One region of the Streptomyces sp. NPDC005808 genome, then DNA from elsewhere that is predicted to be linked to it. Evidence: riboswitches for the same ligand, from Rfam matches in the RefSeq annotation. Region 1 holds a riboswitch; each other region holds the start of a gene.
The links. A riboswitch is a leader RNA that binds a small molecule or an ion and turns the genes downstream of it on or off. The one in region 1 is predicted to bind cobalamin.
Positions count from the first base shown of each region.

Region 2: another riboswitch for cobalamin. It lies ahead of ACFYPC_RS09300 (prenyltransferase/squalene oxidase repeat-containing protein); the one in region 1 lies ahead of ACFYPC_RS06700 (CbtB-domain containing protein).
Region 3: another riboswitch for cobalamin. It lies ahead of ACFYPC_RS17315 (cobalamin biosynthesis protein); the one in region 1 lies ahead of ACFYPC_RS06700 (CbtB-domain containing protein).
Region 4: another riboswitch for cobalamin. It lies ahead of ACFYPC_RS02540 (ribonucleoside-diphosphate reductase subunit alpha); the one in region 1 lies ahead of ACFYPC_RS06700 (CbtB-domain containing protein).

Region 1 is NZ_JBIAIK010000002.1:698,126-705,307, reverse strand. Features, by position in the region: gene scpA (methylmalonyl-CoA mutase) at 1-125, shown strand, start outside; gene meaB (methylmalonyl Co-A mutase-associated GTPase MeaB) at 122-1,105, shown strand; gene ACFYPC_RS06705 (CbtA family protein) at 1,224-1,988, opposite strand; gene ACFYPC_RS06700 (CbtB-domain containing protein) at 2,009-2,227, opposite strand; cobalamin riboswitch at 2,263-2,405, opposite strand; tRNA gene ACFYPC_RS06695 (tRNA-Pro) at 2,793-2,866, opposite strand; gene ACFYPC_RS06690 (DUF309 domain-containing protein) at 2,966-3,490, shown strand; gene cobF (precorrin-6A synthase (deacetylating)) at 3,560-4,330, shown strand; gene ACFYPC_RS06680 (MDR family MFS transporter) at 4,413-6,500, shown strand; gene ACFYPC_RS06675 (cobalt-precorrin-6A reductase) at 6,567-7,182, opposite strand, start outside.
Region 2 is NZ_JBIAIK010000003.1:477,445-484,626, forward strand. Features, by position in the region: gene ACFYPC_RS09290 (CbiQ family ECF transporter T component) at 1-128, opposite strand, end outside; gene ACFYPC_RS09295 (SCO2322 family protein) at 151-783, opposite strand; gene ACFYPC_RS09300 (prenyltransferase/squalene oxidase repeat-containing protein) at 780-2,069, opposite strand; cobalamin riboswitch at 2,291-2,446, opposite strand; gene ACFYPC_RS09305 (phosphotransferase) at 2,508-3,197, shown strand; gene ACFYPC_RS09310 (PP2C family protein-serine/threonine phosphatase) at 3,277-4,356, opposite strand; gene ACFYPC_RS09315 (ATP-binding protein) at 4,766-7,182, shown strand, end outside.
Region 3 is NZ_JBIAIK010000007.1:62,069-69,250, reverse strand. Features, by position in the region: gene cobN (cobaltochelatase subunit CobN) at 1-2,470, opposite strand, end outside; gene ACFYPC_RS17320 (cobyric acid synthase) at 2,467-3,975, opposite strand; gene ACFYPC_RS17315 (cobalamin biosynthesis protein) at 3,972-4,913, opposite strand; cobalamin riboswitch at 5,013-5,156, opposite strand; gene ACFYPC_RS17310 (hypothetical protein) at 5,296-5,517, opposite strand; partial or broken gene ACFYPC_RS17305 (anion permease) at 5,642-6,796, opposite strand; gene ACFYPC_RS17300 (lysozyme) at 6,985-7,182, opposite strand, start outside.
Region 4 is NZ_JBIAIK010000001.1:564,124-571,305, forward strand. Features, by position in the region: gene ACFYPC_RS02540 (ribonucleoside-diphosphate reductase subunit alpha) at 1-2,061, opposite strand, end outside; cobalamin riboswitch at 2,196-2,354, opposite strand; gene mctP (monocarboxylate uptake permease MctP) at 2,653-4,263, opposite strand; gene ACFYPC_RS02550 (DUF3311 domain-containing protein) at 4,260-4,514, opposite strand; gene ACFYPC_RS02555 (YbdD/YjiX family protein) at 4,645-4,845, opposite strand; gene ACFYPC_RS02560 (carbon starvation CstA family protein) at 4,817-6,955, opposite strand; gene ACFYPC_RS02565 (GntR family transcriptional regulator) at 7,070-7,182, opposite strand, start outside.

The sequences.
Region 1 (7,182 bases):
CTCAGGACGTGCCGACCCTGCTGGAGATGGGAGCGGCCGCCGTGTTCCCGCCCGGGACGGTGATCCCCGACGCGGCGTACGACCTCGTCCAGCGGCTCTCTGCCGACCTCGGGCACGACCTGTGATCGAACTCGACACCTACGTCAAGGGCGTACTCGACGGGAAGCGCGCGCTCGTCGCGCGCGCCGTCACCCTCGTCGAGTCCACCCGGCCCGGGCACCGGGCCCTGGCCCAGGAGTTGCTGACCGAGCTGCTCCCGCACAGCGGCCGGGCCCGGCGGATCGGCGTCAGTGGAGTACCGGGCGTGGGCAAGTCGACGTTCATCGACGCCTTCGGCACGATGCTGACCGCGCTCGGTCACCGGGTGGCGGTGCTGGCGGTGGACCCGTCCTCCAGCCGTACGGGCGGTTCGATCCTGGGCGACAAGACGAGGATGGAACGCCTGGCCGTCGACCCCGCGGCCTTCATCCGGCCCTCCCCCACCGCCGGCACACTCGGTGGGGTCGCCAAAGCGACACGCGAGTCGATCGTGGTGATGGAAGCCGCGGGCTACGACGTGGTGCTGGTGGAGACGGTCGGCGTCGGCCAGTCCGAGACGGCCGTCGCGAACATGGTCGACTCCTTCCTCCTGCTGACCCTCGCCCGCACCGGCGACCAGCTCCAGGGCATCAAGAAGGGCGTCCTGGAACTCGCCGACGTGATCGCCGTCAACAAGGCGGACGGACCGCACGAACGCGACGCGCAGGCTGCCGCACGGGAGTTGGCGGGCGCGCTCCGGCTCATGCACGGCAAGGACGGGGCCTGGGCGCCTCCCGTGCTGAGCTGCAGCGCCCGCGAGTCTGCCGGTCTGGACACGGTCTGGGACCGCCTCGAACAGCACCGCACACTCCTCGACTCGACCGGCCGGCTCGCCGCCAAACGCCGTGACCAGCAGGTCGACTGGACCTGGACGATGGTCCGCGACGAACTCCTGGGCCGTCTGCACGCCGATCCGGCCGTACGAGCCCTCACACCTGCCCTCGAACAGCAGGTCAGGGAGGGCGAGTTGACGGCCACACTCGCGGCCGAACGTATTCTCGGGGCCTTCGGCGGCAAAGGCTCCTGAACCAACCCCCTGCGATGAGGATCTGTCCGCGGATCCCGCAGCGGAGTTGGTCGACAGCCGAAAACGCGAGAGGGCCCACGGAGGATTCCGTGGGCCCTGGCTCGTGTGACGGGTCAGGTCAGTTGGCGGCGGCTACCGGCCGTCCCGCTGCGGCCTGCGCAGGTTTGGGATGGAGCAACCGCTCGGCCAGTTCGCCGAACACCAGGCCGAAGCCGCCCCACAGGGTGATCTGGATGGCAAGCGCCGAGACGCGGAAGCGCCACAGCACGGTGGCCGGGAAGTCGGCCGGCACCTCTTGGACGACGGGCAGGAACGCGTACGCCAGTCCGATCGCCACGGCGAAGGCGGCCACCGCCGAGACGGTGGCGTACCAGGTGCCCGCCTTCGGGGCGAGCCACTTGCCCAGGATGGTGGCGGCGACGACGAGGAGCACGCTGAGCACCATCATCAGCAGGTAGAGGGTGGTCCGCTTGCCGATGGTGTCGCCGTTGCCGACGGCGGGCGGGTTGGCCGGGTACTTGAGGAACGGCACGACGTACACCGCGAGCAGCGCGGCCCCCGACAGGAGCAGCGCCGTCGCCCGCGCACTGAACCGGCCCACGCGGCCGAGCGCGAAGCAGAAGGCGAGGGCGGCGATGCCGCCGAAGGCCACCCCGTAGATCAGCACACCGGTGGCGAGGCCGGCAGTGGACTGGAGGCTGCGGGAAACGAGTTCCACCTCGTGGCCGTGGTCGTGGCCCGAGGCATGGGCTTCCTCGAAGCTGATCGCGCTGTCGACGCTCGGCTCACCGAGGAAGTAGGCGACGATCAGGGCGAGCACACCGGCGCCGAGGCCGGCGAGCATGCCCCGCACGAGAAGGTTTCTTACTGTTGCGGAGTTCATCAGGCGCGCGGCGTCCTTCGTCAGTGGCAGGGGAAGCCGAGGAGGTGGCGGGCGTCGTGCACCCACTCGTGGACTTCCTCGCCGGAGACGACGGAGGTGGCGCCCTGCTCAGCGCCGACGAAGTACAACAGGACCAGCATCAGGATGCCGAAGAAGACCGCCCAGGGGGCGATGTCCTTGAGCGGCAGCTTGGCCGGGATGACGGGGGTGGTTGTCGGCTGGGCGACATGCTGCGCCATGGCAGGACCTCCTCTGGGAGTTCGCGTCCCATCTCGGTGGTGCACATGACGACGGCCACGGGTCTGACTCCGGGTGCGCCCCAAGGGGCGTCCCATTTACAGTGGCGCGACCGTGCCGGATTCTCACCGGCTTCCGTCTCGCCGTCGTCGATAACGGACCGACGGTACCGTGTGTCGCGTGCATGGCCAAGACCGCGTCACCTGGCGTGATCTTCCTCTCGTGCCTGGTGACGCGGCCGGTGCGACGCGTGGGTCACCGGTGACACGACTCGGGCCGCGGCGTGTCGAGAAGGCGCCCATGCCCACCTTGACCAGCGATCGCGAACACCGCCCGGAACAGGCGGCGTTCGAAGCGGACGCTTCCGGCGACGGGGGCTCCAAGGCGCGGCCGACGGCCTCTCGGCCATCGCCGCCGCGGGCAACGGAGGCGGCAGTTCTGCGGCCCGACGGTCAGGCCGTGTCCGTCTCCGGACCAACCGGTGGGGCCCATGCCCACCCCGACGACCGGAAACGGCACACGAAAAGGGCCCCCGCAGGCTCTCGCCTGCGAAGACCCTTCGCACCGTCGGGACGACAGGATTTGAACCTGCGACCCCTTGACCCCCAGTCAAGTGCGCTACCAAGCTGCGCCACGTCCCGATGCGTCCGACCAGCGGTGAACCGCGTGATCGTGCGAACAGAACTTTACCCCACCCAAGGGCTGCTCCGTTAATGGCGCGAGCGCGCGACAATCGGGGTATGAGCGGGGCATCTGAGGTTCGGCAGGACGGCGGGCGGGACCGGGACCCGCACGGGCGGGCGCGCAATGCCCGGCCGCGTGACGGTCTGGGGCGGCCACTGCCGTACGGCGCGGACGGGGTGGAGCGGCAGCCCGAGGGTCTCGTACGCAGCCCCGAGGAGACCGTCGCCGAGGCGCAGGCGCTGCTGGACGGGGGTAAACCGTTCCACGCGCACGAGGTGTTCGAGGACGCCTGGAAGGCCGGGCCCGAGGAGGAGCGTGCGCTGTGGCGGGGACTGGCCCAGCTCGCGGTGGGGCTCACGCACGCGGCGAGGGGCAATACGACGGGCGGTGCCCGGCTGCTGCGGCGCGGTGCCGGGGCGGTGGAGGAGTGGGCTGCGGGGACCGGCCGGGCACGTCCTTACGGGATGGTGCTCGCGGAGCTGGGCTCCTGGGCAAGGGAGTTGGCGGGAGCCGTGGAGCGGGACGGTACGGCGATCAGCGCGACGGCCTGGGCGCCGCGGCTGCGCGGACGCCGGCCGTGACGAAGCCGAGCGCCCTCCCTCCCCCGGTGCGGTGGATCCACTGTCGGTGGTGTGCGGCAGACTCTGGGTGTGCGAAAGATTCATGTCATCGGGATCGGGGCGGGTGACCCCGACCAGCTCACGCTTCAGGCGGTCAAGGCGCTGAGGGACACCGACGTGTTCTTCATCCTGGACAAGGGCGAGGTGAAGGCCGACCTCGTCCAGCTGCGCCGCGACATTCTCGACGCGCACATACCCGAGGGGACGTACCGGCTGGTCGAGGCGCGCGACCCGGACCGCGACCGGACCGCCGGGGGCTCGGCGTACTCGCCGGCGGTCGGAGACTGGCGCAGCGCCCGGGCCGAGATCTACCAGCGCCTGATCTCCGAGGAGCTGGGCGAGGAGGAGAGCGGCGCCTTCCTGGTGTGGGGCGACCCGTCGTTGTACGACAGCACGCTCGGGATCCTGGAGGAGATCCTGGAGCGGGGCGGGGTGTCGTTCACGTACGACGTGGTGCCCGGCATCAGCAGTGTGTCCGCGCTCGTCGCCCGGCACCGGACGGGCCTCAACCGGGTCGCCCGGCCCGTTCAGATCACCACCGGCCGCCGCCTCGCGGAGGGCTTCCCGGACGGCGTCGACGACGTGGTCGTCATGCTCGACGCCCACCAGGCCTTCCGGCAGTACGCCGACGAGGACATCGACATCTACTGGGGCGCCTACATAGGCACTCCCGACGAAATCCTCGCCTCGGGCCCCATAGCCGAGGCGGGCCCCCGTATCGAGCGGCTGCGCGCCGAGGCCCGCGAGCGCAAGGGATGGATCATGGACACTTACCTGCTGCGCAGGCACCCGAAGGGGTAGCACGTTCGGCAGCTGCGGGGCCTGTACGCCGGGCGGGTCGTCCCGCATGCACCTGGATCACTCCGGTGTGAAAGTGACGAATGTGACGACCACCGAGGAAACCGTGCCGCCCGCCGCGGAGACGCCCGCACCGCCGGTGCTGGACAAGCGGCGCCGCAATGTCGTCTTCGTGACGATCATGCTGGGCATGCTTCTCGCGGCCCTGGACCAGACGATCGTGGGCACCGCCCTGCCGACGATCGTGTCGGATCTCGGCGGCGCGGCGCACATGTCGTGGGTGGTGACGGCGTACCTGCTGGCGGAGACCGTCGCCACAGTCCTGGTCGGCAAGTTCGGTGACCTGTTCGGCCGCAAGGTGGTCTTCCAGGCCTCGGCGATCATCTTCATCACCGGTTCCTTCCTGTGCGGCCTCTCGCCGAACATGACGATGCTCATCCTCTGGCGCGCGGTCCAGGGCGTCGGTGCGGGGGGTCTGATGGTCACCGCCATGGCCTTGATCGCGGATGTCATCCCGCTTCGGGAGCGTGGCAAGTACCAGGGCGCGATCGGTGCCGTCTTCGGCGTCGCCACCGTCATCGGACCGCTGCTCGGCGGTCTGTTCACGGACCATCTGACCTGGCGCTGGGCCTTCTACGTCAACGTGCCGATCGCGATCGTCGTCGTCATCGCCGCGGCCCGCACCATTCCCGTCGTGAAGTCGGCGGTCCGCCCCGTCATCGACTATCTGGGCATCGCGTTCGTCGCGATCGGTGCCAGCGCACTGATCCTGGCGACCAGTTGGGGCGGCAACGAGTACGCGTGGGGCTCGGGCACGATCATCGGCCTGTTCGTGGGCGGTGTGATCGCGCTCGGCCTGTTCTGCTGGGCCGAGACCCGCGCTGCCCAGCCGACCCTGCCGATGCGCCTGTTCGCCAACCCCGTCTTCACGGTCTGCTCGATCCTCAGCTTCATCGTGGGCTTCGCGATGCTCGGTGCGATGACGTTCCTGCCGACCTATCTGCAGTACGTCGACGGCGACTCGGCCACGGTCTCCGGCGTCCGTACGCTGCCCATGGTCATCGGCCTGCTCATCGCTTCCGTCTTCAGCGGCAACGTGGTCAGCAGGACCGGCCGGTACCGGATCTTCCCCATCGCCGGCTCACTGGTGATGGCGGTGGGGCTCTATCTGCTCTCGCTGATGGGCCCGGACTCCAGCGCCTGGCTGGAGTCGCTGTACATGTTCGTGCTGGGCACCGGGATCGGGCTGTCCATGCAGGTGCTGACCATCGCCGTGCAGAACACCGTGCTCTACGCCGACCTCGGCACCGCGACCTCCGGCGTCACGTTCTTCCGTACGCTGGGCAGCTCTTTCGGGACAGCCGTCTTCGGCACGATCTACACCAACTCTCTGAAGCCGAACCTGACCGACGGGGTCGCGGAGGCCACCCGCACCGGCGCGGCGGATCCGGCCGCGATCGCCCAGGCCTCGCAGAGCCCGGAAGCGCTGAACAGACTGCCGTCGGCGGCGGCCGAACCCCTCGTCAGGGCGTACGCCGACACGCTCCAGACCGTCTTCCTCTGGACGGTCCCGGTAGCGGTCCTCGGCTTCTTCGTGGCCCTGTTCCTCAAGCAGGTGCAGTTGCGTGACAGCGCGCGAATGGGCTCGACCGACATGGGTGAGGGCTTCGCGTCCCCCTCCAGCGCCGACTCGCAGCGGGTCCTGGAAGCCTCGGTCGGAAAGATCATCGGCGGTACGGAGCTCGACACCGCGCGCCGTATCGTCACCGATTCCGACACCCGCCTCGATGTGGCCGGGGCGTGGGCCGTGATGCAGGTGGAGCTGTTCACCCGGTTGGTCGGCCATGCGAGTCTCGGGCTGATCGCCGCCCGGCGCCGGCTGCCTCCGGAGGTTCTGGTGCCGGTCTTCGACCGTATGGTCGAGGAGGGCTACCTCACCCGCGACGGTTCACTCTTCTCGCACACCGCGGCGGGCGAGCGGGAGGCGCAGCTCATCGGCAGGGCGTGGGGCACCTGGCTCGCCCAGCGTGTGGAGCAGGACATCGGCCGCCCGTCGGGCGAGGACCTGCGCGCCGCCGTCGACTCCATCGCCAAGCGCCTGCTGGTCGAGGACCTGACCAATGGATGGCCGCCCGGCCGGCAGCTCCAGCCCGCCTCCGCCGCAACCGGCTGACGCACCCAGCTGACGCGCCCGTCAGCTCGCGCCGAGGTCCGGTCGGGCACCCAGCTGGCGCGCCCGTCAGCTCGCGCCGAGGTCCAGTCGGGCGAGGGCCGACGAGACGTCCGGGACCGCGCTGACGCCGTCCGGAAGGGGCGGGCGGCGTACGAGAACCACCGGCAGCCCCAGGTCACGTGCGGCCGCGAGTTTCCCCGCCGTCGCCTCTCCCCCGCTGTCCTTGGTCACCAGGACGTCGATGCGATGCTCCCGCAGCAGGATTTTCTCGCCGTCCACCGTGAACGGACCGCGCGCCAGCAGCACCTCCGCGTCCGGGGGAAGCGGAGGCTCGGGCGGCTCGACCGAACGGACGAGGAAATGGAGTTCGGGCAGCTCCGCGAAGGCCGCGAGGCCCAGGCGGCCCGTGGTGAGGAAGACCCGGCGGCCCAACTCCGGGAGCAGCGCGGCGGCTTCGCCCAGGGAGGCCACCGAGTGCCAGCGATCGCCGGGGCCGGGGCGCCAGCCGGGGCGGCGCAGCGCCACAGCCGGAACGCCGGTCGCCGCCGCAGCCCGAGCAGCGTTCGCCGTGATGCCCGTCGCGAAGGGGTGCGTCGCGTCCACCACCGCGTCCACACGATGCTCGCGCAGCCACCGGGCCAGACCGTCCGCCCCGCCGAATCCCCCGATCCGCACTTCTCCG
Region 2 (7,182 bases), on a different contig from region 1:
GGGTGGGTGGCGTTGGTGCGGGTGGCCTCCGGCGTGGGGGTACGGCGCCTGGAGCGGGCCTCGCGTGGGCCGGCACCCGGTGCTGGTGGCCGCGCCCGCCGGTTCCGCCGCGCGGGACGATCGCCCACAGCAGTCTCACCCCTCCTCACGTCAGCTCCTGCGGCGTCGTGCTTGCCAGATCGCCGCGCCGGCCAGGGCGGCGACGGCTGCTGCTCCGGCGAGCAGGCCTACTGACGGGCCGGAGCCGATTGCATCGGGCTGGGGGCGGGAGGCGGTGGAGACCGGCTCGCCGCAGCCCGTCCGGGGGTAGGCCGCTATGGCGCAGAGGAGGGCGTTGGTGTCGTAGCGGAGGGGTTCGGCGACCGAGGCCAGGGCTTCGGCGGAGGTCGCGTCGGAGGGGACGCGGGCGCAGGCCGTGCGCGGGGACGGTGGGGTCTCGCCGGACGGCGCGTCCGTGGACGTACCGAAGTCGATGACGAGGGCCACGCGCTTCTTGCCCTGCTGGGCGGGTGTCCTGGCGCAGATGGACGCGAAGCCGGTGGCGCCGCGGGGCTTCGTCGCGTGCTGGGAGTCCTCGCTCACCGCGAAGCGGAAACCCTGGACGTCGCCGTCGGACGGGCGGGCGGTCGACGGGCCCTGTGTCGCGTACGTCCACTGGCCGCCGGTCAGGTCCCAGAAGGACCAGTAGCGGTAGCCGACCGCGTGGGCCTGCCCCGCCGAACCGAGCCCCAGGACGAGCAGGAGCCCGGCCAGGACCAGGGGAGTCGTACGACGTCGGCTCACAGCCTCTGCCTCTTGTTGCGGCCGCTGATCAGGAAGCCGATACCGATACCGGCGACGAGACCGACGCCGACGATCCACCAGACGCCGAGGCCGCCGTCGTCACCATCCTGCGACTGCGACTGCGACTGCGACTGCGACTGCGACTGCGACTGCGACTGCGACTGCGGCTTGGCGGCACCGGAGTCGGACGCCGCCGCCTGCGCCGGCGGGCCCGTCGCGCCCAGCTCCTTGACGAGGTCCCGGCCGCCGAAGTCGCGCGGGTCGAACGCGTTCGCGTGCGCGGCGAGGATCAGCTGCGCGTACGCGGCCGGTCCGCTCTGCCCGGCCCACTGTGCGGCGTGCGCCTCCAACCAGCGCACCGTGTCCGCCGCGTCGTCGCGGTGGCCGGCGGTGGCCAGCGCCACGGCCGCGTCCGCGGTGTTGCCGTAGTCGGGCTGGTCCTCGGCTCCGGGCAGCGCCGACTTGAGGTACTTGTCCTTGGCGAGGGACTCCACGAGGTATGCGGCGCCGTTCTGCGCGGCACGCTCGGGGTCGGCGCCGTCGGCGTCGTCGGCGGCCTCGCAGGAGACGCCGTCGCTCGTCGGCTGCACCTCGGCGCCGGCGAAGCCCCTGCCGAGCGCTCCGGTCACGGCCGCCGCGGTGGCGTCCGCGTTCGCCACGAGCTTCCCCTTCTTGTCCGGCTGGTAGGCGAAGGCGCCGCCGCCGTCCGCGTCGCAGGGGATCGCCAGCTCCGCAAGGGCGTCGTACGGAGACTTCCCACCCTGGGAGGTCACGTCCGCGGGCTTCTCGCCCGTCGCGGCCAGCGCCCCGGCCACCACGGACGTGGAGTTCGCGTCGCTCGCCCCGCCTGCCACGTATCCCCACCCGCCGTCCTTGTTCTGTACGGACTTCAGCCATGCGACGGCCTTGCCCGCCGCGGAGTCGTGCCGGCCGAGGGCCGCGAGGGCCTGCACGGCGGCCGCGGTGCTGTTGGTGTCGACCATCGTCTTGGCGTCGCACTTCGCGGTGGCGTCGGCGCGGTACGGAGCGAAGGACCCGTCCGCGCACTGCTGCCCCGCCAGCCAGTCGACGGCCTTGGCCGCGGGCGTCACGCCCACCGTGTGCTGGGCGAGCAGCGCGAGCGACTGGCGCCAGACGCCGTCGTAGGTGGGGTCGGCGGAGCCGTACAGACCCGAGGGAAGTGCGGGGGAAGGAGAGGGGGAAGCGTCTGAAGCGGCGGCGGTAGCGGCAGCGGCGGCGGCGGCGGTCGGCGCGAAGGCGGTACCGGCCACGGCGATCGCGGCCAACAGCGCGGCCGGCCTCGTGACGTGAACCGCTGCGTGTACCGCTGCCTGAACCGCTCCGTGAACCGCTCCTTGTACCGCTGCGTGAACGGCTGCGCTGCGGCGAACGATCATGACTCTCCCCTGTGGGGGAGCCGGGCAGCACCGGGCACACTGGTATCCGGGCGGCTCCGGCCCCGTATGCCTCGACGGTGCCGGCCACCGGCGGACCGCCGATGGCGCGAGCCGGTCACGCTCCGGACGGGGCAATCCGGCTCACCACCTGTTCAAGCAGTTCAAGCAGTTCAAGCAGTTCAGGCTGTTCAAGTGGCTCACGGTTGCGGGTCAGCGCCGGATTTGCACCGGCTTCCCCCCGTACGGGCGTGATGACGACTGGTTCACTCTACCGGCCCATTGGCCGGCCGCTGAGGGCCGCCTGTGAGCCCCCGGTAGGTTCGGCCCATGAGGACAACGGGGAGACTGCTCGGCTCGGGGCGTTCGGCGGACGTCTACGAGTTGGACGAGGCGTGGGTACTGCGCCGGATCCGCGGGGGACGGGGAGACGCCACCGCCGAAGCCTCGGTGATGGCACACGTACGAGGCCACGGCTTTCCGGCGCCGGCCGTGCGGTTGGCGACCCGCAGCGACCTGGTGATGGAGCGGCTGTCCGGGCCGACCATGCTGGAGGCGTTCGTCGCGGGGGAGTTCGGCCCCCAGGAGGCCGGTGTCACGCTCGCCCGGCTGCTCCGCGCCCTGCACGCCGTGCCCGCCAGACTCTCCGCCGACCCCGCCATCCGCGTCCTGCACCTGGACCTGCACCCCGACAACGTGATGCTCACCTCCGAAGGCCCCAAGGTCATCGACTGGGCCAACGCCGAGGAGGGCCTGCCCGGACTCGACTGGGGTATGTCCGCCGTGATCCTCGCCCAGGCCGCCGTCGCCGGCGGAGCGCACGCTCAGGTGGCCCGCGAGACGCTGGCCGCGATGCTCGGCGACGGCCCACCCGGCGTGACCGAGGCCGGCCTCCGGGAGGCGAGGCAGCGACGGGCGGTCAATCCGACGATGAGTGAGACCGAGGTCCAGATCCTGGGCGAGGCCGAGGAACTGGTCCGTACGCTGCTGCCGCCCTCTTCGGGATCCGCTCGTCCTTGACGCTCATCCTTGAGCCTCAGAGCGCGCCTTGACGCTCACCCTTGAACCTCAGAGCGCGCCTTGGCGCTCACCTTGAACCTCAGAGCGCGCATGCCGGGATCGTCGCTGCGGTGGGCTGCAACAGGACCAGAGCCAGGTCGTCGGTGGGGGCGGTGCCGGTGTGGGCGGTCAGGCGGGTGTAGAGGGTGTTGAGGGCCTCGTCGGGGAGGGGGTCGCGCAGGGCCAGTGCCGCTTCGCCGAGAAGGGGGAAAGGGTTGCCTTCCGTGTCGCGGGCCTCGGTCAGGCCGTCGGTGTAGAGCAGCAGGCGGTCGCCGGGCTGGAGGCGTACGCGGTACTGGCGCGGTTCCGGGCGCAGCCCCAACGGCGGTGTGGGGACGACGGGTTCGAGGAACTCGACCCGGTGGCCGGCGCGCAGGGGCGGCGGATGGCCGCAGTTGACGATCCGCACCTCGCCGGGCGCGAACTCGGCGAACACGGCGGTGACGAAGTCCTCGGGGGCCAGCTCCGGGGCGAGCCGCGTGTCGAGGGCACCGGCCAGAACGGTCAAGGTGGGTGCGGTGTAGGCGAGTTCACGGAAGGCCGCGATCGTGTCGGCGGTCAGCCGGACGGCGTCGAGGCCGTGGCCGCGTACGTCACCGATGAGGACACGCAGCCCGTACGGCGTCACCGCGACGTCGTACAGATCGCCGCCGACGGTCGATTCGCGGGCGGCGCTGTGGTAGCGGGTACAGACCTGAGTGCCGTCCAGAGTGCGGGAGATGGGCCGCAGAATCGCCTCCTGGGTGATCCGGGCCACCTCGCGGGCCTCGGCCAGTGTCATGGCGAGGCGCTCGCGCTGCCGGGCCGCGTACACGGTGAGCGCGCAGCCGAGCAGCAGCCCGGTCCACCGCAGGCCGAACTCGAAGCCCGGCACCGCGCCGTCGCCGATGCCCATCGCCAGGCCCAGCGCAGCCGACCAGCAGCAGACCACCACGGTGTGCCGCACCCCGAGCCTGACGCACGCCAGCAGCGGTCCGATCAGCAACAGCGTGGTGAGCGGCGGTACCCGGGAGACGAGCAGGTCCGGCAGGGCGATCAGCAGACAGGCGGCCAGCGGGGTGAGCAGCTGACGGCGGGTCCGCCACTCCGCCCTGAGCGGCACCGGCACCGGCACCGGCACCGGCGCCGGCCTTGGTCGCCGAGGGCGTTTTCCGACGCCGGGCGGGGGCGTCAACAATCGCGCGGGTCTCTCGATGTGCTGGGCCGGCGGCCGTCGCGTCAGCCTCTCGGCGCCCCCGGGCCGCCTCTCGATGCCCCCACCGCCTCCGCCTGTGGCGGCCATCCGTTCCCCAGCTCCCTCTCGTCCGTCCATCACTCACCCGACAATCACCGAATATCGGCCTTCCCACCGCCACCAACGGGGAGTTGATCGCATCTTGTCGAAAGGTCTCCGGAAGTGATGGAGTTCCGTCGTGTTTCTGTCCGAGTTGTCGGACATCGGTAACGGGTGGGTGTGATCGGGTCAGACTGGTCGATGTGTCCGACGAGACGAACATCGGTGTGTCCGACGAGACGAGACGGCATGAGCCATGAGCGCGAGCCCGGCGAGTAATGAGCCCGAGAAGGGCGAGAGCAAGAGCGGCGACCGGGCCGCCTGGGCCGGGCGGCACGGCGGTTTCGATGCCGGTAGTCCTGGCGGTCCCGATGCCGGGCGGCTCGGCGGTCCCGACGCCGGGCGGCACGGCGGTTCCGATCCCGGGCAGACCGGCGAAGCGCAGACCGGGCGTCCCGGCGCATCGCAGCTCGGGCGTCCCGGCCATCCCCATCGTCCCGGAAATCTGCCGCCGGAGACACGGAGCTTTGTCGGGCGGACCGAGGAACTCGCCTGGCTGGACGAGGAGTTGAACCCGGGGATCGGTGTCGGCCGGCTGGTGAGCCTTGTCGGTGTCGGCGGGGTCGGCAAGACGCGGCTCGCGTCGCGGGCCGCTGCCCGGGTGCGAGACGCGTACCCCGACGGCGTCTGGCTGGCAGAGCTCTCCGCGCTGCACACCGCGGGGCTGGTGGGCCTGGCCGTCGTGGAGGCGCTGCGGCTCGCGGACCAGTCGACGGGCCCGGTTGTCGAGGTAGTGGCCGAATGGGCCAAGGGCAAGCGGCTGTTGCTGATCCTCGACTCCTGCGAACACGTCCTCGCGGACTGCGTGGCGCTCGCCGAGACCCTGCTGCCCGGCCTGCCGGGGCTGCGCATCCTCGTCACCAGCCGGGAGCAGCTCGGCCTGCCGGGTGAACGGGTGCTCCAGGTGGATCCGCTGCCGGTCGCCGACGAGGCGGTGGCTCTGTTCGCCGAACGCGCGGCCGCCACCGGATTCACCCTCGACGACACCAACCGGCCCGCGGTGGAAGCCGTCTGCCGCCACCTCGACGGCATCCCGCTCGCCATCGAACTCGCGGCCGTCCGGCTCGCGGAACTCTCCCTGGCCGAACTGCACGGCCGCCTCGGTGAACATCTGGCATCCCGCCTCGACGTGCTCGTCCCGCGAGGCGAAGGGCCGCGAGGCGAAGGGCTGCGAGGCGAAGGGCTGCGAGGCGAAGGGCCGCGGGGCGAAGGGCCGCGGGGCGAAGGGCCGCGAGGCGGGAACGGTGAAGGGCCGCGGGGCGAGGGCCCGCGAGGCGGGAACGGCGAAGGGCCGTCCCCCGAAGCCCCACTCCGTCACCACACCCTCCGTACGGCCATCGGCTGGAGCCACGAGCTGTGCGAACCGCTGGAACGGCTGCTGTGGGCCCGCCTCTCGGTGTTCACCGACGGCTTCTGTCTGGGCGCGGCCGAGGAGGTCTGTGCGGGCGGCCCGCTGCCCGCACGGCGGATCGCGGCGCTGCTCGCCCGGCTCGTCGAGCAGTCCATCGTGCGACGCCACCGCACCGACCCGGCCCGCTTCCAGTTCCTCGACACGGTGCGGGAGTTCGGCGCCGACTGGCTGCGCGCCCTGGGCGAGGAGCGTGCCGTACGCCTGCGCCACCGTGACTACTACCGGCGGCTGGCCCGCGAGGGCTGCGCCGAGTGGAACACCGGACGCCAGGTTGCCTGGTGCGAGCGCGTCCTCACCGAACACGCCAACCTGCGCGCCGCCGTGGACTGCGCGCTCACCGAACCCGACAGCCGCGTCGCGCTCGAAATGGCGGCCGACGTCGGCTTCCTCTGGCGGCACTGCGGCTATCTGCGCGACGCCCAGCACTGCCTGGACCTGGCGCTCGCCACCGACCCGGCTCCCGGCCCGGACCGCACCCGCGCTCTGTGGGTGCGCGGCGCGGTCGCCATCTTCCAGGGCGATCTGAAGGCCGCGGCCGGCTGGGCGGTGCGCTGCGCGGACGCGGCTCGGGAGCAGGGCGACCCGGTGGCGATGGTCGCCGCCGCGTATCTGACGGGCGGTCAAGGCGCCCTGAGCGGACGCCTGTCGGAAGCGGTCGAGGTCCTGTCCTCGACTCCCCGACTGCCCATCGGGGCGGACGCGTTCGGGGCCGCGCAGCTCCAGGTCCGCGTCGCGCTCTCCTTCACGCACCTGCTGGCCGGCGACTACGAACGCGCGCGCACGGTGGCCGACGAGGCGCGCGAGGCCAGTGCGGAATGCGGCGAGTCCTGGGCCGGCGCCTTCGCCGACGGAATCGTCGCGCACGCGGACCTGGCGACCGGCGACGTCCGCGCGGCGGTCCGCAACGCCCGCACGGCGCTGGCCGGGCACGTCCTGATGCACAACACCGTCGGGGCCGCCGTCGCCCTGGACGTCCTCGCCGCCGCCGTCGTCGCGGCCGGCGACGGCCCCCGCGCCGCCCGACTCCTCGGCATTGCCACCCGTGTCTGGGATCTCACCGGCCGCGCTCAGATGGACTCACCCGACCTCATCGCCACCCGCCGCTCGCACGAACTGCGGGTCCGCGACGAGATCGGCGAAACGGCGTACAAGAAGGCGTACGAGGAGGGGCGCACCATGCGGTACGAGGAGGGGCTCGACTA
Region 3 (7,182 bases), on a different contig from region 1:
GGCCGGTCGGCAGGACGTTGACGAGTCCGCGCGTCGGGGACCCGGAGGGGCCCGCCGGGACGAAACCGCCGTCGAGCGCCTTGAGGATGTGGCTGATCTCGTCGGTCGTCTTCGCGAGCCGGGGCACGACCTCGTCGCAGGCGAACTCCAACACCGCGACGGCGTCCGGGAGCTCGGTGCCCACGACCTCACGCACGAGAGCGGGGACGGCCGCCGCAACCCAGCCGCGTTCCTCCATGCCCTCCGCGAACCGGCGGCACAGCTGCTCAAGGAGGTCGATGGCGTCGGCGCCCGTCCGCGCGGGTCCCTCGACCAGCGAGGTCAGCCCGTCCGGCACCTTCACCGGCGCACCCGGCTCGCCCAGCAACTCCTTCTCCACCAGCCCGAAATGCTCGGCGAGGCAGGCCCGCAGACCGGGCAGTGCGTTTGCTGTGCCGCCCCACACCTGCGAGGCCCGCAGTACGGCAAGCACGAGGTTCACCCGCGGCTCGGCCTCCGGGCCGCCGCCGAGAATGTGCAGCCCGTCCCTGATCTGCACGTCCTTGATCTCGCACAGATAGCCGTCGATGTGCATGACGAACGAGTCGAAGTCGTCGTCGCCCGGCTGGTCGTCGACATGCAGGTCGTGGTGCAGCTCGGCCGCCTTGACCAGCGTCCAGATCTGCGCACGCACCGCCGGGGCCTTCGTCGGGTCCAGGTCGGACACGAGCGCGTACTCGTCGAGGAGCTGCTCCAGCTTCGCCAGATCGCCGTACGTGTCCGCGCGTGCCATCGGCGGTACGAGGTGGTCGACGACCGTGGCGTGCCCGCGCCGCTTGGCCTGGGTGCCCTCGCCGGGGTCGTTGACGATGAAGGGGTAGATGAGGGGGAGTTCACCGAGTACGGCGTCGGGCGCGCAGCCGCCGCTGAGGCCGAGTCCCTTGCCGGGCAGCCACTCCATCGTGCCGTGCTTGCCCATGTGGACGATCGCGTCGGCGCCGAATGAATTCTCCAGCCACCTGTATGCCGCCATGTAGTGGTGCGAGGGCGGCATGTCCGGGTCGTGGTAGATCGCGATCGGGTTCTCGCCGAAGCCGCGCGGCGGCTGGATCATCACGACGACGTTCCCGAACTGGAGGGAGGCCAGCACGATGTCGTCGCCGTCGATGTACAGGTTGCCCGGCGGCTCGCCCCACGCCTCGACCATCCCGTTGCGCAACTCGGGGTCGAGCTTGTCGAACCAGGCCCGGTAGTCGGCCAGCGGCACGCGTGCGGGGGCCGAGGCGAGCTGCTCCTCGGTCAGCCACTCGACGTCGTGGCCGCCCGCCGCGATCAGGCGGTGGATCAACTCGTCGCCGTTGTCCGGGTATTCGGTCAGCGCGTACCCGGCGCCCTTCAGCGCGTCGAGCACTCGCACCGCCGAAGCGGGCGTGTCGAGACCTACCGCGTTGCCGACCCGGGAGTGCTTGGTCGGGTAGGCGGTGAAGACGAGCGCGAGCTTCTTGTCCTTGTTCGGCTTGTGCTTCAGCCGGGCATGGCGCACAGCGATTCCGGCCACGCGCGCGGCCCGCTCGGGGTTGGCGACGTACACCGGGACGTCGTCGGGGCCCTGCTCCTTGAAGGAGAACGGCACGGTGATGAGCCGCCCGTCGAACTCCGGGATCGCGACCTGCATCGCCGCGTCCATGGGGGAGAGGGCGGCGTCCGACGCCTCCCACGCGGCATGTGAGGAGGTGAGGCAGAGCCCTTGCAGGACAGGGATGTCGAGGTCGGCGAGCGCCCCGATGTCCCACGCTTCCTCGTCACCGCCCGCGGACGCCTGCGAGGCGTGGGTGCCGCCGGCTGCGAGTACGGTGGCGACCAGTGTGTCGGCCTTGGCGAGGATCTCGTAGAGCCCCGCGTCGGCGTCACGAAGCGAACCGCAGTACACGGGAAGGGCGTTGGCGTCCCGCGCCTCGATCGCGTCGCACAGCGTGTCGACGAAGGCGGTGTTGCCGGACAGCTCGTGCGCCCGGTAGAAAAGCACGCCGATCGTCGGACGGCCCTCGACGAACACCCGCTCACCGTGGACGCCGAACTCGGCCGTCTTCCGCGGCTCTTCGAAGCCCTCGCCGGTGAGCAGCACGGTGTCGGAGAGGAAGCGGGCCAGCTCGGTCAGGTTGTCCGGGCCGCCCTCCACGAGATAGCGCAGCGCCTCGGCGACCACACCGGCCGGCACGGACGACTCGGCCATCAACTCGGCGTCGGGGACGGCCTCCCCGCCCAGCAGCACGGTCGGAATGCCGGACGACTTGAGGAAAGCGAGCCCGTCCTCCCAGGCCCGCTTCCCGCCAAGCAGCCGTACGACGGCGACATCCGCGCCCCGGACCAGCTCGGGGAGTTCAGCGGCGACATCCACCCTGGTGGGATTGCCGATCCGGTACGCGGTGCCGGAGGCCCGGGCCGCCAGCAGATCCGTGTCGGCGGTCGACAACAACAACACTGTGCTCATGCGGGCGCTCCCGGTGGAATGAAAGGCAGTCCTGACGGCGCGCCCGACTCGATGAGCCGCCACAGCGCGTCCGTATCCGCGTGTTCCTCGATCAGATCGCCGAGCAGATCCAGCTGCTCCTCGCGCAGTGCCGCGAACGACGTGCCGGCGGCCGGTACGAAGCGACGCCCCGCGGCGGCCGCCACCTCGCGCAGGAAGGCGCGCCGGAACCCGTCCGACTCCAGCGAGCCGTGCCAGTGCGTACCCCAGACCTCGCCGACCCGGCAGCCGTCCAAGAAGGCGTCCCCGCCGGTGACCTGGGCGACGCCGTGATGGATCTCGTACCCCTCGACGTGTTCCCCGAGGGCCTCTCCGACGGGCCGCGTGAGCGTCTTCTCCCGCGCGAACCGCACCCGCACGGGAAGCAGCCCGAGCCCGTCGACATGACCTGCCCGCGACTCGACCTCGTCCTCGATGTGCTCGCCGAGGAGCTGGAAACCGCCGCAGATACCGAGCACCGGCCGCCCCTCGGCGGCCCGTCGCGCGATCGCGTCCGCGAGCCCGCGCTCCCGCAGCCACTCCAGTGCCTTCACCGTCCCCCGGGTCCCGGGTACGACGACCAGGTCCGCGTCGGCCAGTTCCTCGGCCCGGTCCACGAAGCGCACGACGACACCCGGTTCGGCGGCCAGCGCGTCCACGTCCGTGAAGTTGGACATCAGGGGGACGGCGCAGACGGCGACCCGCAGGATGTCCTCGCCGACGGGCGCGGCGACCGCGGACTCCCGGACGGCGCCCCTCAGCGAGACCGCCATTCCGTCCTCCTCGTCGATCCCGAGGCCGTGCCGGAAGGGCAGCACGCCGTAACTGGGCCGCCCGGTGAGCCCGTGGAGCATGTCGAGCCCCGGTTCCAACAGGGAGACATCCCCGCGGAACTTGTTCACCAGAAACCCGGCGACGAGTTCCTGGTCCTCGCGCGACAGCAGCGCGACGGTCCCGAAGAAGGACGCGAAGACACCCCCACGATCGATGTCGCCCACGACAAGCACGGGCAGTCGCGCATTCCGCGCGATCCCCATGTTCACGATGTCCGTCCGCCGCAGATTGATCTCGGCGGGACTCCCCGCCCCCTCGCAGATCACCGCGTCATACGTGCCCCGCAACTCGGCGAGGCACTCCAGTACGGTCCCCAGGAGTGCTTCCTGCCGTCCACCGTGGTAGCCGCGAGCGCTCATCTCGCCCACGGGCTTCCCCATGAGCACGACCTGACTGCTCCGGTCGCTGCCCGGCTTGAGGAGCACGGGGTTCATGAGCGCGGTCGGCTCCACACGGGCGGCCTGCGCCTGCATCGCCTGGGCCCGCCCGATCTCGGCGCCCTCCCGCGTCACGAACGAGTTCAGCGACATGTTCTGCGCCTTGAACGGCGCGACCTTGACGCCCTGCCGCACCAGCCACCGGCAGATCCCGGCGGTCACGACGCTCTTGCCCGCGTCGGAGGTGGTCCCGGCGACCAGCAGCCCGCCGCTCACCAGGCACGCCCCTTCGTGAGGAGCCGCCCGGCGACGCACGCACCGAGCGCGAGCCAGCTCACGCGCCGAGAGAGCCGTACGGCCCGCTCGATGTCACCGACCACCACGGCACGCCCCCCGCCGTTGAGTACGGGCCGGTGCTCGACTCTCCCGCCGTACGCGAGGGTCCCGCCGAGCCGTACACCGAGCGCCCCCGCGAAAGAGGCCTCCACGGGCCCGGCGTTCGGGCTCGGATGCTTGCAGGCGTCCACCCGCCAGGCCCGCAGGGCGCCCCGCGGATCGTCCCCGGCAGCGGTGGCGAGGGCGGCGGTCAGCCGCGCCCCCGGCCAGCCCGCGACATCGTCGAGCCGCGCGGACGCCCAGCCGTAGCGCCGGTACCTGGGGGACCTGTGCCCGACCATCGCGTCGAGCGTGTTCACGGCGCGGAACCCGACCAGACCGGGCACACCGCCCACAGCCCCCCACACAAGAGCGCCCACCACGGCATCGGAGGTGTTCTCGGCGACGGACTCGACGACGGCCCGCGCGATCCCGTCCGCGTCGAGCGCCTGCGGATCCCGCCCGCACAGATGCGGCAGCCGCTCCCGGGCCACTTCGACATCACCGGCTTCGAGCGCGCTCCCGATCGCCCGGGCCTCCCGGCCGAGGGAGGTTCCCCCGACGACGGCCCAAGTGGCGGCGGCGGTCAGCGCGATGGAGGCGGTACGGGATCCACGTACGCAATGACTCGCGAGCGCCGCGAGCCCGGTGGCACCGCCCACGCACACGGCCGTGTGCAGCGCGCCCCACCCGCGGTGGTCCCGCCACAGCACCCGCTCCACGGCTCCCGCGGCCCGCCCGAACGCGGCGACCGGATGTCCGCGGCGGGGATCGCCGAGCAGCAGGTCACCGAGGAGGCCGGCGGCGGCGCCGTACGCGAAGACGCGATCGGCACGCACCGGTTCAGCCGACCGTCAGGTCAGGCACAACTGTCGTTCGCAGGGCACTTGGGCAGCCGCGCATGGCGATATGTCCTCACTCAGGGTGTCCACGCCCTGGTTCGAAGAGACCGACGGTGAGAGTTCCTGGCTTCCGGGGGCTTCATTCCCCGGTGACAGTGGCGGGACCGCGCCGGATTTGCACCGGCTTCCTCTCGTGCCGTCGTACTTGGCTCCGGCAGTCCACCATGGCGTTGGAAGACCCGTCAACTTGCTGTTGACCTGCGGGGGGAGAGTGTGCGAAGGCCCACATACGGGTAGGGCGCGGGACGTTGACACGTCCCGCGCCCTACCCGAGGTGATGCCTCGCTTGTGCGGTATCAGTGCGGTCCTGAAATGCTCCTCAGGCCACGATCAGATAGATCCCGTACGCCACCGCCGCCGCGCAGGCGGCGAAGCAGGCGTACGCGCCGGTGACCGCGAGAGCGGCGGAGCCGCCCTGAGCTGAGGCCGACTCGCGCCTGGAGAGGCCGACGATGCCCAGGGTGAAGAGGCCCACGAGGGCCACGGTGGTCACGAGACTGACTCCGAAGACGGAGCCGAGGGCTGCCCAGTCGATGTGCATGCTGTTCGTTCCTTACACCGTGGCCGGAGCGGTGGGCTCCGCGTCCGGGGACGGGATGGTGGCCTTCAGATCGCTTGCCAGGCCGCCGGCGAGCGGGCCGCCCGCGGGGGGGGGGGGGGGGGGGGGGGGGGGGGGGGCGCGCCCCCCCCCCCCCCCCCCCCCCGCCCGAGGGCTCGGCGGCGATCTCGTTGACGTTGTCGATGGTCACCGGCCGACGGCGTGACAGGTTCCAGATGACAGCGGACCCGGCCACCAGGAGCGCACCCGTCAGGACGATGCCCCAGGTGCCCTGCTGGGTGAGGAACTCGGCGCCCGCGCCGACCAGGCCCGCCGCCGGGAGCGTGAGGCCCCAGGCGATGAACATGCGGCTCGCGGTCGACCAGCGGACGACACCGCCCTTGCGGCCGAGGCCCGAGCCCATCACGGCGCCGGAGCAGGACTGTGTGGTGGAGAGCGAGAAGCCCAGGTGGGAGGAGGCCAGGATGACCGTGGCCGCACTGGTCTGGGCGGCGAAGCCCTGCGGCGGCGCGAGGTCGGTGAGGCCCCTGCCCATGGTGCGGATGATGCGCCAGCCGCCCAGGTAGGTGCCGAGCGCGATGGCCATACCGGCCGAGACGATGACCCAGGTCGGCGGGTTCGAGTCGGGCGCGATCACACCGCCGGTGACCAGCGCGAGGGTGATGATGCCCATCGTCTTCTGCGCGTCGTTCGTGCCGTGGGCCAGCGAGACCAGGCCTGCCGAGGCGATCTGGCCGGCGCGGTAGCCCTTGGCGGTCGCCTTCTCGTCGGCGCGGTTGCCGATCCGGTAGGTCAGCCGGGTGGCCAGCATGGCGGCGAGCCCGGCCACCACGGGCGCGGCGATCGCGGGGAGCAGCACCTTGGTGACGACGGTCGAGCCATTGACCGACGACCAGCCGGCCGACATGACCGCGGCGCCGATGAGGCCGCCGAAGAGAGCGTGGGAAGAGCTGGAGGGCAGCCCCAGAAGCCAGGTCAGCAGATTCCAGAGAATGGCGCCGACGAGCGCCGCGAAGATCACTTCGGTGCGGATGCCCTCTTCGTTGATGATGCCGCCGGAGATCGTTTTGGCGACCTCCACGGAGAGGAACGCCCCGACGAGATTCAGCACGGCGGACATGGCCACCGCCGTCTTGGGTCTGAGCGCACCGGTCGAAATGGTCGTAGCCATCGCATTGGCGGTGTCGTGGAAACCGTTCGTGAAATCGAACACGAGAGCGGTGACGATCACGATTCCGAGGAGGAGCGTGATGTGTTCCATTTACCCAGGCTTCTCTTTGAGATCAGTGGCAGGAGGACCGTAGGTAACCTGAATGAACGGAAGATGAACGTGGATAGGCGTGTGAGTGTCCCTATGGTGAGCCGCCCCTCCGGATGCGCCGGAGGGACGGCTGCGGATCCGGCCTGATGTCTCGAACACAGGCGGAATGCCGGGTTCCGTGGGTTCGGTCAGCCCTTCGCGAGCTTCTTGAGCTGGGTCGTGGATCCGTTGAAGAGATTCTGGTCACCCGGCAGGCTGCCGCTGTTGTCGTACTGCCAGAAGGTCCAGAAGGACCAGCCGGCCGGCAGGGTGCCCGCGGTCGCCGAGTCGTAGCGCGCGAGCCACAGGGAGTGGTTCGCGCCGAAGGCGCGGCTGCTGCCGGTGCA
Region 4 (7,182 bases), on a different contig from region 1:
CTGCGGGACCCAGGTGAAGCCCTGCACCGAGCCATTGGACTCGCGCAGCGCCTCCCTCGTCTGCGCGTCCCACACGCCGAGCTTCTTCAACTCGGCGACCAGGTAGGAGTTCACCTGGAGGAACTCGCCGGACAGCGTCTCGCGCTTGAACAGGTTCGACACCTGCGGCTCGATGCACTCGTAGACGCCCGCGATCGAGGCGATGGTGGCGGTGGGCGCGATGGCGAGGAGCAGCGAGTTGCGCATGCCCGTCGTGGCGATGCGTTCCCGCAGGGCACTCCAGCGCTCCGGCCAGTTCAGCTCGGTGTCGTAGTGGTCGGGGTGCAGGACGCCGCGGGCGGTGCGGGTCTTCTCCCAGGCGGGGAGCGGCCCGTTGCGCTCGGCGAGGTCCGCGGACGCCTCGTACGCGGCGAGCATGACGCGCTCGGCGATACGGGTGGAGAGTGCCTTGGCCTCCGGCGAGTCGAAGGGGACGCGCAGCTTGAAGAAGACGTCCTGGAGGCCCATCGCGCCGAGGCCGACCGGGCGCCACCTGGCGTTGGAGCGGCCCGCCTGCTCGGTCGGGTAGAAGTTGATGTCGACGACCCGGTCGAGGAAGGTGACCGCGGTGCGGACGGTCTCGTCGAGACGCTCCCAGTCGATGTCGCCGGCCGTCGTGTCGACGAACGCGCCGAGGTTCACCGAGCCCAGGTTGCAGACCGCCGTCTCCCCGTCGTCCGTGACCTCAAGGATCTCGGTGCACAGGTTCGAGGAGTGGACGGTGTGGCCCGGCTCCGCCGTCTGGTTGGCGGTGCGGTTGGCGGCGTCCTTGAAGGTCATCCAGCCGTTGCCGGTCTGCGCGAGGGTGCGCATCATGCGGCCGTAGAGGTCGCGGGCGGGAATCGTTTTCCTTGCGAGGCCCTGGGCTTCCGCCTCGCGGTACGCCGCGTCGAACTCGTCGCCCCACAGGTCGACCAGTTCGGGCACGTCGGACGGGGAGAAGAGCGACCAGAGGGCGTCCTCGTTCACGCGGCGCATGAACTCGTCCGGGATCCAGTGCGCGAGGTTCAGGTTGTGCGTACGGCGGGCTTCCTCACCGGTGTTGTCGCGCAGCTCCAGGAACTCCTCGATGTCGGAGTGCCAGGTCTCCAGGTAGACCGCGGCCGCGCCCTTGCGCCGGCCGCCCTGGTTCACCGCGGCGACCGAGGCGTCGAGGGTCTTCAGGAACGGGACGATGCCGTTGGAGTGCCCGTTCGTGCCGCGGATCAGTGAACCGCGGGCGCGGATACGGGAGTACGACAGGCCGATGCCGCCCGCGTGCTTCGAGAGGCGCGCGACCTGGTGGTAGCGGTCGTAGATGGAGTCCAGCTCGTCCAGCGGGGAGTCGAGGAGGTAGCAGGACGACATCTGGGGGTGGCGCGTACCGGAGTTGAAGAGGGTGGGGGAGGAGGGGAGGTAGTCGAGGCGGCTCATGAGCCGGTAGAGCGCCTCGACTTCGGTGAGGGCGCGCGTTGTGTCGTCTTCCGCCAGACCGGACGCCACGCGGAGCATGAAGTGCTGGGGCGTCTCGATGACCCTGCGGGTGATGGGGTGGCGGAGGAGGTAGCGGCTGTGCAGCGTGCGCAGGCCGAAGTAGCCGAAGCGGTCGTCGGCTTCGGTGTCGATGAGTGCGTTCAGGCGCGCGGTGTGCAGGCGTACGAAGTCCGCGGTGCGGTCCGCGACGAGGCCCTCGCGGTGGCCGACGGTGACCGAGTCTGAGAAGGTCCGCACGCCCTGCGAGGCGGCTTCCGCCGCGATGCTGATCGTCAGCAGCCGGGCGGCCAGCTTCGAGTAGACGGGGTCCTCGGAGATCAGGCCCGCCGCGGCCTCGGTGGCCAGCTCGCGCAGCTCCGCGGTGATTTCGGAGGCCCCTCGTGCGGACCGGCCGCGCAGTGCGGCGGCGGCGACTCGGCCGGGGTCGGCGTCGGGGAGGTCGGCGGTGAGGTCCGTCAGGGTCCGCAGCAGTGCGGCACCGGGGCCGTCCGTCTCCACCGGGGCCTGCTGCGTAATCGCTGAGGCCGGGTCGACTGGCGCGATGGTCACGTGGGGCTCTCCCTCGCTGGGCACGGGGCCTTGGGGAGGGTGGCGGGGCACACGAGCGCACGCTCTTGGGCAGCGATGCGCCGCGTCCACCGGCCCATTCCGCGAGGCCCGGACGTCATGTCACCCGGGCCGGCCGGCCGGGGCGCACTGTCGGCAGGTCCTCGGACTGGACTCGCACGCGAACGAACGCGCATAAGTACACCGTTGCGGGACAGTTCCGGATTCGCACCGGATTCCCCTGCGGCGACAGCGAGCATGAGCATACATCTTGTGCCGGGGCGCTGTGGTACCCCCACATGTTGTGTGTCGTGTCGGCTTCGGGCCGTCGTGGGTCGGGGCCGTACCGGAGCATCCGTCCTCGGTCAGGCGCGGAATCGGTTGCCCAAGAGGGGAGCGGCGTTGACGCGCCAGCCGCTGCGGGCGGACGTTCCGGCACGTCCCCTTCTGCCGGTGGGCACCAACTAGCCCGTCCGGCGTTTGAGGACGAGCGCGTTCGGCGCGATGCGGGGGTCTGGGGGCGTAGCCCCCAGGAACAAGGGACGGGTAGGGGCGGAGGGGGCGAAAAGAATCCCCCCAGCCCCCACCCGGTGGTCAGTGCGTTGATCCCGCCGTGGCCGGCGGGAGTTCCACCTGTACGCCCTTGTCGCCGGCGTCTGCCGTGTAGTCCTCGGGGCTCGTCTCGTCGATGCCGTCGGGGGCGTTGAAGGCGCGGAGGGCGAAGGTGAGGACCACGGTCACCAGGACGTTCAGGACGAACGCCGTCAGGCCGATGTAGCCGATCTCGCCGATGCCGGGGATCTCCTTGGAGCTGCCGCCGAAGTGCTTCTGGGTGGGCGAGGCCACGCCGTACGCCGCGAGGGTGCCGTAGAGCATGCCGACGGCCCAGCCCGCCAGAAGGGCCCAGCGGTGGAACCAGCGGGTGAAGAGGCCGCCGACCAGGGCCGGGAAGGTCTGCAGGATCCAGATGCCGCCCAGCAGCTGGAAGTTGATGGCGACCGTCTTGTCCATGGTGAGGACGAAGGCGAGGGCGCCGACCTTCACGAGGAGGGAGACCAGCTTGGAGACCTTGGTCTCCTGGGCGGGAGTGGCGTCCGGCTTGATGAAGTCCTTGTAGATGTTGCGGGTGAAGAGGTTCGCCGCCGCGATCGACATGATGGCGGCGGGGACCAGGGCGCCGATGCCGATCGCCGCGAAGGCCACGCCCGCGAACCAGTCCGGGAACATGTTCTCGAAGAGCTGGGGGATGGCGAGTTGGGCATTGTCCACCTGCACTCCGGCCGCGATCGCCATGAAACCGAGCAGGGCCAGCAGGCCCAGCATGAGGGAGTACAAGGGGAGGATCGTGGTGTTGCGGCGGATCACCTCGCGGCTGCGGGAGGAGAGCGTCGCCGTGATCGAGTGCGGGTACATGAACAGGGCCAGTGCCGAGCCGAGGGCGAGGGTGGCGTACGTCCACTGGCCCGCTTCGGCCGGGACGGTCCCGCCCGCGCCCGCTGCGGTGTACTTGTCGTTCGCCGCCTTGAAGATCTCGTCGAAACCGCCCAGCTTGATCGGGATGTAGATGATGGCCACCGCGATCACGATGTAGATCAGGGTGTCCTTCACGAACGCGATCATGGCGGGGGCGCGGAGGCCCGAGGAGTAGGTGTACGCGGCCAGTACGCCGAAGGCGATCAGAAGGGGCAGGTCCTTGACGAACCAGTTGGTGTTCTCGCCGCCTCCTACGCCCATGACGTCCAGGACCGCCTGGATGCCGACCAGTTGGAGTGCGATGTACGGCATCGTGGCGAGAATGCCCGTGATTGCTACGGCGAGGGACAGGCCCTTCGAGCCGAAGCGGCCTCGTACGAAGTCCGAGGTCGTCACGTAGCCGTGCTTGTGCGAGACCGACCAGAGGCGGGGCAGGAACGTGAAGATCAGCGGGTAGACGAGGATCGTGTACGGCACTGCGAAGAAGCCGGCCGCGCCCGCCGCGTAGATCGCGGCCGGTACGGCCACGAAGGTGTACGCCGTGTAGAGGTCGCCGCCCAGCAGGAACCAGGTGACCCAGGTGCCGAACGACCGGCCGCCCAGGCCCCATTCGTCGAGGCTCTGCCCGTCGGCCGCCCTGCGCCAGCGTGCGGCCAGGAAGCCCATGACCGTGACGGCCAGGAAGAAGAAGATGAAGACGGCGAGTGCGACGCCGTTCACGCCGTCGTTCATGATCCGGCACCCCCCTTGCGGGCGCGCTGGTCGCGCTGCCACAGCTTGTACGCGGTCATCGTGAGGGCGGCCGAGATGAACACCCAGAGCATTTGGTACCAGTAGAAGAACGGGATTCCGATGAAGGTCGGGTCGGTCGTGGCGTACGAGCCGACCCACAGCATCGCGACGAACGGCGCGAGCAGGCAGAGGGCGATCACCACCCGGACCGGTGTCACCACTGGTGGCTTCACTTCAGGCGCATCTGACATATGGCGGCTCCGTCCCCTCACTGATCACCTGGTGTAACGCGCAGGCAATCTAGGCGACGAGGTCAGGTAAACGGAACCCCTGTCCATATGTCAGTCTGCGAATGACGTCCGGATAGCTGTATATGGGTCCTCAGCAGCAGCGGAACCCCTGCCGGGGGTCCTTGTCCCGGCGGGCCGTTCGCATCCGCTCGAACTCGCGCCGGGTGGGGACGGCCGCGGAGGGGTGACCTTCTCGGATGTGCTCGATATGGCGGTCGTATGCTGATTCGTCCGTCAATTCCCGTACGTACCAACGGACTCCGCTAATCGCCTTGTGCAGCACCGACCGCATCCAGCTCCTCCGCCTTCTCCTGTTTGGTCGGGATCAGCCCGGCCGGGGCGATGATCTTCGACTTCACGTACGGTGCCTCGGTCAGGGTGGAGAGCGCGGGGCGGCGTATGTGACGGATGCAGACCCGGGCCGCGTCCGCGATCACGACGATGACCAGGACGGCCAGGGCCGCCGCGAGGACGCCGTCCACCGTGGAGTTGGTGACGACCGTGTGCATGTCGTCCATGTTCTTCGCGGGTGGCAGGACCTTGCCCGCGTCGATGCCGTCCTGGTACACCGAACGCTGCTTGAAGAAGCCCACGCGCGGGTCGCTGGAGAAGACCTTCTGCCAGCTCGCGGTGAGGGTGACGACCGCGTCCCAGATCAGCGGAACCCCGGTCACCCAGGCCCACTTGAGGCGTCCGGACTTCACCAGGAGTGTCGTGCAGACGGCCAGGGCCACCGCGGCGAGCAGCTGGTTGGAGATGCCGAAGATCGGGAACAGCTGGTTGATGCCGCCCAGCGGCTCGTGGACGCCGACCCAGAGGAAGTAGCCCCACAGGGCGCACACGATGCCGCTGGTGATGACGAGGCCGGGCTTCCAGCTTACGTTCCTGAAGGGCCGGTAGACGTTGCCCAGCATGTCCTGGAGCATGAACCGGCCCACACGCGTGCCCGCGTCGAGGGCGGTCAGGATGAACAGTGCCTCGAACATGATCGCGAAGTGGTACCAGAAGGCCCGCAGGCTCCCGCCGGTTACCTGGGAGAAGATCTCCGAGACGCCGAGGGCGAGGGTGGGCGCGCCGCCGGTGCGGGAGAGGAGGGTGGACTCCTCGACCTGCTGTGCGGCCTTCGCCAGGTCCGCGGGCGAGATGGTGTAGCCGAGGTTCGCCACCGCCTGCGACGCCGATTCGACGGTGGTGCCGATGACTCCGGCCGGCGCGTTCATCGCGAAGTACAGGCCCGGGTCGATGATGCTCGCGGCGACCAGCGCCATCACGGCGACCGACGACTCCATGAGCATGGAGCCGTACCCGATCATCCGGATCTGCGTCTCCTTCTGGATCATCTTCGGTGTGGTGCCGCTGGAGATGAGCGAGTGGAAGCCGGACAGCGCGCCGCAGGCGATGGTGATGAAGACGAACGGGAAGAGCGAGCCGGCGAAGACCGGGCCGTCGCCCCGCGAGGCGAAGTCCGTGACGGGGTCCATCTTCAGGGTCGGCAGAGCGATGATGACGCCGAGCGCGAGCAGGGCGATCGTGCCGATCTTCATGAAGGTGGAGAGGTAGTCGCGGGGCGCCAGGAGCATCCACACGGGGAGGATCGAGGCGATGAAGCCGTACGCCACCATCCAGATGACCAGGGTGGAGGGGGCGAGGGTGAAGGTGTCGGCCCATGACGACTCCGCGACCCAGCGGCCCGCGACCAGCGCGAGCAGCAGCAGTCCGACGCCGATCAACGACACCTCGGTGACCCGTCCCGGCCGCAGCACCCGCATGTAGAAGCCCATCAGCAGCGCGATCGGGATGGTCATCGCGATGGAGAAGGTGCCCCACGGCGACTGCGCGAGCGCGTTGACGATGACCAGGGCGAGCACGCCGAGCAGGATGATCATGATGGCGAAGGTGGCGACCAGCGCGGCGGCCCCGCCGAACGGGCCGATCTCCTCGCGGGCCATCTGCCCCAGCGAGCGGCCGTCGCGGCGCGTGGAGAAGAACAGGACGACCATGTCCTGGACCGCGCCCGCGAAGATCACGCCGACGATGATCCAGATGGTGCCGGGCAAGTAGCCCATCTGCGCGGCCAGTACGGGGCCGACGAGCGGGCCCGCCCCCGCGATCGCGGCGAAGTGGTGGCCGAGCAGCACGCGCCGGTCGGTCGGATGGAAGTCGATGCCGTCGTTCAGCCGCTCCGCCGGGGTCGCCCGGGTGCTGTCGAGTTTGAGCACCTTGTAGGCGATGAACTTCGAGTAGAAGCGATAGGCGATGGCGTACGAGCAGAGCGCGGCGGCGATCATCCAGGCGGCCGACACCTCCTCGCCCCGCGAGAGCGCGAGTACGGACCAGCCCGCGGCACCTACCAGCGCGACGAGGGTCCAGATGACGATGGATCGAGTGTTCGCGGTGCGCACCGGGTCGTCCTCCCGTCCATGCGATGACGGGGGGACCGTAGAACAGGAAGAGGAGTAGCGCTACGCCTCCTGCACCACCCCAAGTGCTTTATTCCTGGGGGAGCATGAGCACCGCTAGTCCTGGGGGCGCTTCAGGCGCGCCACGAACTTGTACCGGTCCCCCCGGTACACCGACCGCACCCACTCCACCGGCTCGCCGTGTCTGTCGAGCGAGTGGCGGGAGAGCA